One region of the Chryseobacterium sp. P1-3 genome, then DNA from elsewhere that is predicted to be linked to it. Evidence: riboswitches for the same ligand, from Rfam matches in the RefSeq annotation. Region 1 holds a riboswitch; the other holds the start of a gene.

What was found. A riboswitch is a leader RNA that binds a small molecule or an ion and turns the genes downstream of it on or off. The one in region 1 is predicted to bind S-adenosylmethionine.
Region 2: it holds a riboswitch for S-adenosylmethionine, as region 1 does, so the genes downstream of both, HX13_RS26285 (alpha/beta fold hydrolase) here and HX13_RS07220 (SusC/RagA family TonB-linked outer membrane protein) in region 1, are expected to answer to the same signal.

Annotation. Positions count from the first base shown of each region.
Region 1 covers NZ_JPEQ01000005.1:70,030-75,695, reverse strand. The annotation lists gene HX13_RS07220 (SusC/RagA family TonB-linked outer membrane protein) at 1-2,265, opposite strand, end outside; SAM riboswitch class I at 2,349-2,446, opposite strand; gene HX13_RS07215 (hypothetical protein) at 2,742-4,061, opposite strand; gene HX13_RS07210 (hypothetical protein) at 4,181-4,504, opposite strand; gene HX13_RS07205 (transposase) at 4,583-5,020, opposite strand; gene HX13_RS07200 (hypothetical protein) at 5,627-5,666, shown strand, end outside.
Region 2 covers NZ_JPEQ01000005.1:218,723-224,388, forward strand. The annotation lists partial or broken gene HX13_RS07965 (OsmC family protein) at 1-330, shown strand, start outside; gene HX13_RS07970 (MGH1-like glycoside hydrolase domain-containing protein) at 538-3,153, opposite strand; SAM riboswitch class I at 3,341-3,448, shown strand; gene HX13_RS26285 (alpha/beta fold hydrolase) at 3,506-4,390, shown strand; gene HX13_RS26290 (ACT domain-containing protein) at 4,476-5,666, shown strand, end outside.

The DNA.
Region 1 (5,666 bases):
GATAGAACCTTTCGGAAGCCTGGTAACCTTATTACTCAGAGTACTCAGGTTAATATCCAGGTCCCACTGAAAATCATCTTTCTTAACGGGAGTTGTGAATAATGAAAATTCAAAACCTGTATTTTGTATGGTCCCAATATTGGCAGGAAAATCACTGATCCCCAATGACGGCGCAACCGGCATATTAAATAACAGATCCTGGCTTTGTCTTTTAAAATATTCAATATTTCCTTTAATCCTGTTTTTAAGAATTCCAAACTCCAGTCCGACATTCAAATTTAAGTTGGTTTCCCACTTCACATTAGCTGTAGCTGCTTTTTCTAAAACAGTTCCTGCTTCACCCAGGTTATTATAAAACCTGTACAATTCCTGGTAAGCATAATAAAGAGGTGAGCCATTAGGGCGTAACAACTTATCGTTACCCTGTCCTCCATAGCTTGCACGGAGTGTTAGTTGATTAAATACATTCAGGTTTTTAATCAGCTCTTCATTTGAAATTTTCCATGAACCTCCTACAGACCAGAATTTCCCCCATCTGTTATCCGGAGAAAATCTTGAAGATCCGTCCGCCCTTCCTGAAAAGGATAAGAAATACGTATTATTAAAATCATATTCCACCTTTCCCAGGAAACTCAGGAGGCTTACCTTATCACTATTCCCGCTGAAGCTTCCCAATAAAGCAGCTCCATCTGGCTCATAATAATAAGGCAGGGAGAACTGAGTTCTGCTACCGGAAATTGTCTGATAATCATATTTATAAAATTCCTGCCCTCCTAAAACATTAAAATGATGCTTACCCCATTTCTTATCAAAAGTTAAAATATTACTGGTAGTATATGACAACGTCCTGCTGTTGGATTTCGTTACAGAACCGTTTGTTTCACTTCCTTGTCCGATAAGCGGATTAGAATAATAATGTCCGTTGTAATTAACCAGATCAACGGAAAAACTTGATCTGAACTTCAGCTCCGGCAGGAAGGTAAAATCCAGAAACCCTTTTCCTGAAAAGTTGTCTTCTTTATTTTCATTCTTATCAAGAGGCAAGGTAGCAGCAGCATTTTGATTCTGAAGAGCACTTGTAGGCCTGTACTTTCCAAAATCATAAATTCTGTTTCCTGCAGCATCCAACACATACGATCCATCAGGATTTCTTTCATAATAAGGATAGAAAGAAGGGATTACCCTTGCCGCCTGGATGATGTTACTGGATTTTGAATCTGATGAAGGTGGAGCTTGCTGAATGCTATTGGTATAGCTCAAATTCACCCCTACATTCAACCATTTTTTAACTTCTGAGTTGAGTTTTAATCTGGTATTATATCTCTTAAACCCGGATTCAATCGCCATTCCTTTATCATCCAGATACCCCAGTGAAAAGAAATAGTTACTTTTTTCGCTTCCGCCACTAATATCAAGATCCACCTGATTCCTGGAAGCTACTCTTTGCAAAATATCCCGCCAGTCGTCATTCCATAAAGCTTTTGCGCCGGGCAACAATTTTCCGTCTGTACCTACAGGTTTAGGATAACCGGCCCCGTAAGGATTAATAGAAAGCCCTGCACCTGAAACTATATTATCAGTGGCCATTTGTGCAGCCTGCTGTGCTGATACTTTACCTGATTGATAGCCGTTCCTCATCGCTTCCCAGTAAAGTTCAAAATACTGATCCGTACTTACCTGTTGATAATCTTTCACTGCTCTGCCGGAGAATCCCTGGCTGATATTAAAATTCACCCTGGCCTCGCCTTTTTTACCGGATTTCGTGGTAATGATAATAATCCCGTTGGCTCCTCTTGAACCATACAAGGCACTTGCTGTAGCATCTTTCAATACACTGATGGATTCAATATCATTGGGGCTGATGGCGTTTAGGTTTCCGTCAAAAGGAATTCCATCTACTACGTAAAGAGGATCACTGGAGGCACTGATGGAGCCAATCCCCCTGATCCGGATTGTAGATGTGGCTCCGGGTTGTCCGGAAGAACTTGTTGTCTGGATTCCCGGTACCTGGCCTTCCAACGCTTTGGTGATATTGGTGACGGGCCTGTTGTTGATTTTATCACTGGAAATAGTTGCTACAGAACCTGTATAGCTTGTTCTTTTTGCTTTTCCATAAGCAACTACTACAACTTCATCAATCTCCTTTTCATGAAGAGTATCTTTTTTAGGTCCCGAACTCTGTCCATTAATCCCGGTAACTCCTAAAAAAAATACCGCCGCTGATGGGATCCAAATTGTATAATTAATTAATTTTTCTCTAATCATAATCAATTTTATTTACCATATATAAAATTTTTGCCCTTTGCAGAATAATCAGCAAAGGGCATCGAAATATACGATAAACCAAATGCTTATTTTCCCTTTAAAAGGCTGAATGTAACACCTTACATAACGCAGGTTGTTAAGACTTCACAGGGTCAGTTCCCTCCATCTTTCTTTATAAGCCGATCGAAATATAGTTGCAAAGCTATAAATATTTAGTCCACAAAACAAGTAGACTTATTGTTTTTCATGTTAAATTTTTAAAAATTAACTTAATTTTATAACAAACACCACTAAAATAAGCAGTTACGAAATTTACAATTTTAGCAAATATGACAAATATCATTATAGATTACTCAAAATCACAAAGAGAAAAAAAAAAATGACACCTGAGTGCCATTTATCGGATATAATTATTTAAATAATTGAAAAGTATTGTCCTACAGCTTCATTGATCGTTGATTAATGCAAATAACATCCTATCTGGTGTAATCAACTGCGATACTGAATATATTACAGAACATCCTCGCATTAGAGCTTTCCGAACAACCCGCTCCTTCATTGTAAAATTTATCAGTAGATTCATAATTATAAAATAAATTAACATCAGTATAGACCAGTAAATTATCATCCAGAGTTGCAGCCGCTTTACCGGCACTGTCTTTCATAAATACCCTGGCAGTAGCAGGATATTGTGTGATCCGTCCCATATAGCGGTTGGTTTGTAGCCTGGTATTTTCAGGAAGGTTACCAAATATCCCGGTATTTGGCCCCTGTGAGCCTGTCGTATAAAAGGAACCCGGTCTTTGACTGTTAATATATTGTGCTGTATATCCTAAATTCAGCTTATTGATAGGAGTAAGACTTTGGTGTTCTGCGTCAATAATAAAAAACTTTTTCTTTTCCTGGATTTTTTGCCTCAGAACAGCAATAGCCTGGTCAGAAAAGTAGCTGGTGTATACATAACCAATCCAGATAATGTCCGCATTATCTATTGCCTGAGCCAATTCAGCAGGAGTGGCAGTCCGTATATTGATTGTATTAAAAATAAAGTTGGAAATTACCACCCTTCCATTGGGTCCGAAATTACTGGGATTGTTAAGCTTAGATCTGGCTACAGATGAATATCTCCCATGAGAATCTGTGGATAAAGTCCCGTTCCAGGCGTCAGGAATGATCGAAAGTATTTTCACTACCCTTTCGGACGGCAGGTTCGTTACTGTAACAGCGAAAGTACAGCTTTCATTGCCCGCCGGCGTAACAATAGAGTATGTGTAGGTTCCTGCCTGTAGCAGAGTCCCTTCAGCAGAAAGGGTAACATATTGTTCCCCCGTATTTTCAAAATACCCTTCTGCGTTAAAACTAATTCCATTGACTGTATCAGTATTAATTTTATACTTACCAGGCTTACTCACTGTCACCTTAATCCTTACGGAACCTACAGCGGGCGAACCTGCATAAAAATTTCCATTGACAACAGGTTCACAATTGATAGTATACACTGCTGCATTGCCCTGACATAGGTTTATCCATTCTACACTATTCCAGAATTCCAGGCAATTCACCGTTTTATTATAGATCACCATACCCTCTGCCTCTATGTTAGGGGTATCCGGGGAAAGAAGGGAGTCCCTTTGGGAAGTTGTCAGGCGTGGTGGAAGAAACCCTTTATCATTAGAAAAAACATCCAGCGCCGATTTAGGATGTGGATTAGCAATATTTATCCCTACTTGTGCATGTAAGAATAAAAAAGAAGCCAGGAAAGCTACTAAGCTTAATAGTTTTTGTTTGTTCATCATCTTAATGTTTAAATTATTGTTATAAAATAAGTGTACACAGAATCATAAGGTTATGAATCTGAATATAATTGTTTTTATGTGTGAATTCTAAGCCGTGGAGCTATACCTACTGCAGCATTTTAAAGAAACATTTTTTTCCATTTCGCTACAGTATTTCTACTTGTTTTAAACTGATTTGCCGTTTGGGTATTGTTATAGCCATTTTTCTTCTGAAACTCAAGGATCTCCATAATGGTAAGCTTATCATACGATTTATGACTTTGATTAAATTGTTCTGTTTCAACATTTTTAAAATCAAAAATGATCTGATTGAGCTTAATGACATCCAATGCCGTTAAATATTCCTTTTTTAAAATAGAACGGCAAGCTTCAAGTTTTTCAGGATGCTTCATGCGAATAATGTCTGTATAAATCTTCTTGTAATCCGGACCTTGCTCTTTCATGCTTTTTTGTTTATAAGTTTATATTTTGCTGTTCAAGGTTTTAATTTGATAGCAGAACCTCCTATTCATTTTATATGTTTATATGTGTTCATGCTTACTAAGCCATTTATAAAGGGTCGTCTTGGGAATTCTGTACTCCTCTATAATCTGAAGTTTTGTTTTCTGACCGGTATTTATCATTTCTAAAATAAAGCTGATCAGTTCTTTTGTGTAGATGTTTTTTCTGAATTGCGGAAGAACAGAGGTTTGTTTGCAAGACGCCTTATTATATTGGTCATTACATGGGGGAGCAAAAATAATCAGGTGTTGGGTATAAATTCTGAAAAAGTCATATTCTAAAAGCTTACACCACTTAAGAATAAGTTCAGTATCCATGTTTTCCTGTGTATACATTTTATGTACCTCTTCTTCCGTGGTATGAAGAAAGTTACAGATACGGACCATAGAAATGTCTAGCTCATCAGCTCTGCTTTTAATGCATTTGCCGATACATATATTTTTAAAATCAAATTCCATTGTCAAAACTTAACCTTTAAGAAATTCAGAACTTTTTCCATTAATAAATTCTTCGCCTTCTTACAGAGGCCTGTTTTGCTTATGCCATATTCATAAATCATCATTTGTGTTTTTTATTGTATAAAGTTGTGTTTATATACTAAACTATAATAAAGATATCCATCATTTCACTCCGGGAAGAAAATACAAGATTAATTCAGCACATAACAACAGATCAAAAAAAAGAGGTATGATCTGCAAGATATTGTGCATTTTTTTCTATCTTTTAGTCGAAAATTAAGCTATTATAATTCTGACCTGAAATGTGAAATATTTTGATCTTCCGGAATGCAGAAGCTTTATCGTAAGAAATTGAAATGCGGATAATATCTGTTTCCGATTATCCTGTTTCAAAGTCCTGTCGCAAAGTTATTCTTTACAGCAGTACAAAAAAAATAAAGCGTAAATGAGATTCCCGAAAATGATTTATAAACAGTATTCAATTGATAAACAGAGTTTTAAATAAATCATTTATTAGAAATTAATTAATAAATTATATCAATAACAATTTAATCAACTTCATTGGGTGCAAAAAAAGAACAAATAAAAAAACTGAAAATTGAACTGATGGACAGATATGTGATCCTGATGGCTTTTATCCTATTTG
Region 2 (5,666 bases), 150 kb from region 1:
TCCCAGCCTGGAGCAAAAGGGGTTTCACCAATGGAAAGCGTATTGATGGCAGTAGCAGGCTGTAGTGGTATTGATGTAGTTTCTATTTTAAAGAAGCAACGTCAGGAAATTACCGGTTTTAAAGCAGAAGTAGAAGGAGAGAGAATTCCTGTAGATGATGCGAAACCTTTTAAATCTATGAATGTAAAATTCCTTTTGGAAGGAGAAATTGATTCTAAGAAAGCATTAAAAGCAGCACAGCTGTCTTTTGAAAAATACTGTTCCGTATCCAAAACTTTAGAACCGAATGTAGAGATCCGATACGAAGTATACGTTAACGGAAAAAAAATTAAATGCATAGATGAGGCTTTCGAGCCTCATTTTTATTTACCACGGCTAAAGCATAAACGTTATAGGTTTCAAAAACCTATAACGTTTTAATATCCTCGTCTTTTTAAATAAAATTTCAGTATAAGCTAGTGGGGTAAAAAGAAATTCATTTTTTCTCTTCAGATTCACCAACTTTTTTAGTACTCATTACCTATTATTCATTGCTCATTAAAAGGTAAGTCTTGGTTTGATTAACTTCGCTACCGTGGCCGTCCATCCTGTCTGGTGAGAAGCCCCTACGCCTCTTCCGTTATCACCATGGAAATACTCAAAGAATGTAATATAATCTTTAAAGTGTTCATCATGATTAAACTTAGGATTTCCTCCATTGAAAGCTCGCTCTCCATGTTCATTTTTTAAAAATATGGAACAGAGCCTTCTGCTGATATTCTGTGCCACTTCATCCAGATTTCTTTTATCACCGCTGCCGGTGGGAAATTCTACTTTCAGGCTGTTTCCGTAATAATAATGGAAGCGTTGTAAACTTTCCACAATCAGGAAATTGATAGGAAACCAGATCGGGCCACGCCAGTTGCTGTTGCCGCCAAACATCCTGCTGTCACTTTCGGCAGGAGTATAATAGACCACATTTTCCGTACCATGCACAGAAAATACAAACGGGTTTTCCTCATAAACTTTGGACATAGCCCGTATTCCATAAGAGCTCAAAAACTCTTTCTCATCAAGCATTCTTGTTAAAACTTTTGTTAACCTGTTTTTACGGAGGATGCTCATCAGATGTTTTCTCCCTTGCCCTTCCTCATCCCAGTGAGAGACAAGCTTGGTCAGCTCGGGCTTGTTTTTTAAAATCCATTCCATACGGCTCCGGAAGTTGGGCATCTTTTCCAATAAGCGATGATCAACAATTTCTACCGCAAACAAAGGGATGAGTCCAACAATACTTCTCAGCCTTAAAGAGACACTGTCCCCATTTCCCAGTTGCAGAACATCATAGAAAAATCCGTCTTCCTCATTCCATAATCCTTTTGTTCCTTCACCCAGGTTTTCCATGGCTTCTGCGATATAAAGATAATGTTCAAAGAATTTAATAGCCATATCTTCATACACCTGGTAATACTGGGCAAGTTCCATGGCAATCCTCATCATATTGAGGGCATACATAGCCATCCAGCTGGTACCGTCTGCCTGTTCGAGGTGTTGCCCGTCCTTTAAAACCATATTTCTGTCAAAAGCTCCGATATTATCGAGGCCAAGGAAACCGCCACCAAAAATATTCTTACCGTTCTTGTCCTTCCTGTTCACCCACCAGGTGAAATTTAAAAGAAGTTTTTGGAAGACCTTTTCAAGAAATAGCAGATCAGGATTTCCATTATTCTTTTCATCTATTTTAAAAACCCGGAAACATGACCAGGCATGTACAGGAGGATTTACATCACTCATATTCCATTCATAGGCAGGAAGCTGTCCGTTGGGATGCATATACCATTCTTTGGTAAGAAGTAAAAGCTGTCCTTTTGCAAACTCAGCATCAATAATGGAAAAAGGAACACAATGAAAGGCGAGATCCCAGGTTGCGTACCAGGGATATTCCCACTTATCAGGCATAGATATAATATCCTTATTGTGAAGATGGTTCCACTCTGTATTTCTTACATATTCGTTGAAGTTTCGGGGGGCTTCAAAATTAGGATCACCTTTCAGCCACTTTCCAATATTATAATGATAGAATTGCTTATTCCAGAGAAGACCTGCAAAAGCTTGTCTCTGAACGTTCTTTTCATCTTCATCAGTGGTTTCATTTTGAATCTCACTGTAAAACTCTTCCGCTTCGGCAATTCTGGTGTTGAAAATTTCATCAAAATCTTTAAAAGGCTCGTCAACTCCGTCAGGGCAAAACCTGAAATCGAATGTTCCGGACTGTCCTGCACCAATCATTTCATCAATCAGAAAAGCAGCTTTGGTACCTCTTTTCTCAGGATTTATCGTATTGCCCTGATGAATAATAAAATCATTGATTCCATCTTTATAATAGGTGTTTTCTGTTTTAGGGGCACCATATAGTTTTGGAGTATTGGTTTCATTATCACAAAATACACTTTGTGCATTCAAATTTCGGGAATAGATCTTTTTGATTGAAATACTGTCATGATTAACATTGATACATCCGTCGTGAGAAGCATTCATTTCTGCTTTATAAGTGTTGTAACCCCATTTCCAGTTATTCCTGAACCAGGCTGTAGGAGCCATAACAATGGGAGCATCAGATTGGCTTCTGTTGTAAACTGTAACCCTGGCCAGAATGTCATTATGATCGGCCTTACAATACTCAATGAAAATGTCAAAATATTCATTATTATCAAAAATTCCCGTATCGAATAGTTCATATTCAGGTTCCTTTTTACTGCGTCTTCCGTTTTCAGTAAGGAGATCATCATAAGGAAATGCATTGATAGGGTATTTATACACCATTTTCATATAGCTATGCGTAGGTGTATTATCCAGGTAATAAAAAATTTCTTTGATATCCTCCCCATGGTTACCCTGGGGATTGCTCAATCCAAAGAAACGTTCTTTGACCATTTTGTCTTTCTTATTCCAGAATGAAAAGGCAAAACATAAAAGTTGTTTTGTATCAGAAATTCCGGCAATACCTTCTTCTCCCCACCGGTATGCATAGCTTTCCGCATTATTATGATTGGTATAATTCCAGGCATTTCCGTTGGGACTATAATCTTCCCGTACATTTCCCCATTGCCGGTTGCTTACATAAGGTCCCCAGTTTTTCCAATTGGTATCTTGTAATCTTTCTTTTTCGGCAGTCATATATCATCATTTTCCATACGAAGTTAGTTTTTTTGGAAAATAATTCCAATTCTTTTCATCTGAAGAATTATTAATATGCACTTGGAATACTTGTATTTAAGGCATTTTTTAAATATTAAATTATTTTTTTTTTGAAATTCAAAGAAAAGAATTACCTTTGCACCATTCGTTCATTCAAATATTGAAAATGTTATCAAGAAAGGTTGAGGGATTAGACCCTATGAAACCTTAGCAACCCTTTGTGAAAGCAAAGAAGGTGCTACGTTCTACCAAAACTATTTTGGACAGATAACTTACTGAAGTTCTTTCAGCCATTTCCTGTGGCATTTTCAATTGTATTAAAATAATAGAATTGAAAACAGAACTAAACTATATTAATCTTTCGTATCAAACCAATTCCAATAAGGAATATAATATCCCGTTGAGTTATGAGCTTTTCGGGAAAGACCTGTTTACTGCCCCCATTATTTTGATTAACCATGCCCTTACCGGAAATTCCAATGTTTCAGGAGAAAAAGGATGGTGGAAGCAATTGATCGGAGAAAATCAGGTGATAGATACCCAAAAATACACTGTTCTGTGTTTTAATATTCCCGGAAACGGTTACGATCATTTTTTAATTGAAAATTATGAAGATTTCACTCCTTCAGATATCGCCGGTATATTTCTGAAAGGGCTGGAAGCACTGCATATCAAAAACGTGTATGCCATTATTGGAGGCTCCTTAGGAGGAGGAATTGCCTGGGAGATGCTTGCCAAGCAACCCGAACTGGCCGAAATTTTTATTCCCATAGCCTGCGATCACAGAACCCACGACTGGCTCCATGCACAATGTCTGGTTCAGAAATTTTTATTGAATGATAAAGATGAGCCATTACAAAAAGCAAGAATTCATGCCATGTTGTGTTACAGAACTCCACAATCACTTAACGACAGATTTCAAAATAAATACAATCAGGAAAAAGAAAGGTTAGAATCAGAAGACTGGCTTATTTATCATGGTAATGCTTTAAACGAAAGATTTAGTTTAAAAGCCTATAAACTGATGAATCATTTACTGATGAATATTAATACTGATGAATCAGCATTGGAGAAAATACAAGCACGAATGCACATGATCTCCGTTGATACCGATCTATTCTTTCCCGCTTCTGAAATACGGATGTGTTTTGAAAATCTAAAAAGGAAAAAAAAAGAATATTTCTTATCACGAGATCCAATCTGTACATGGGCATGATGCCTTCCTAATGGAATATCAACAATTAAACAATATCATAAAAAACATTTTATAGTAATGAAAAATGCTAACGAAATAAAATTTTTTGAAGAACAGATCAATCATCAAATTTGAAGGAGAAGATTTTTTAGGCGAAATTGGAATTGACGGACGAATTTTTAAAGCGCTGACCCTGGCGCGCATCAGTGTAGGCGTAATTTCTCAGCAGGCCATAGAAAACGGAATTTCCATATTAGTACATGAAAATGATGCAGAGAAAGCTGTAACGTGCCTTATTGATGAATTTGAAGAAGAAAGAAAATCAGGTAAAGTATCCCAGATATATAGTATTAATAATGTTTCTGTTATTGGTTTTGTAGCAGAAGACTTCAATAAAGTATTTGCCGAACTGGCCAGAAATAACGTTTTTCCGTTGCTTTTAAATCAAGTGGCCGGTGAAAATAGAGTAAATATCGTTGTTACATCATCGCAGGATGAGAAAACTAAAAATATTATAGAATCCGAAATTTTCAAAAAACCGAAAACTGTTCATCTGGCAATCATTGGACATGGAAACGTTGGAAAAACACTCATAGAACAGGTGCTGGAATCTTCGGATGAAATTAAAAAACGTAAAAATATAGACCTTAAGGTAGTGGCTGTAGCCAATTCAAAGAAAATAGCTTTCAATAAAAAAGGGTTTGATACCCAATGGAATGATGAGGTGCTGGCGGCAGAAAAACCTTCCAATATTGAAGAGCTGATCAGTTTCTCAAAAGAAAATCAGTTGGAAAATCTCATTGTTGTAGATAACACGGCAAGCAAGGACTTTGTTAAAAATTATCATGCATTGGCGGAAAATGGTTTCGACCTGGTTTCTTCCAATAAAATTTTCAATACACTTCCTATTGAAGAATACCGTAAACTAAGATATACGTTGAACAAAAATAACAGACGTTATTTGTACGAGACTAATGTTGGAGCTGGTTTGCCATTAATTGATACGATTAAATTATTGCACCTTTCAGGAGAAAATATCACAAGGATCAAAGGAGTATTTTCAGGAACACTAAGTTATGTTTTTAATAATTTCTCTTTGAGAGATGATAAATTCTCAACCATCATTAACGAAGCTCTGGAAAAAGGCTACACCGAACCGGATCCAAGAGAAGATCTGTCCGGAAACGACGTAGCCAGAAAATTATTGATTTTAGCAAGAGAACTGGACCTGATCAATGAGTTTGAAGATATCCATATTCAAAACCTTGTTCCGGAAAACTTACTTTCCGTTTCAAAA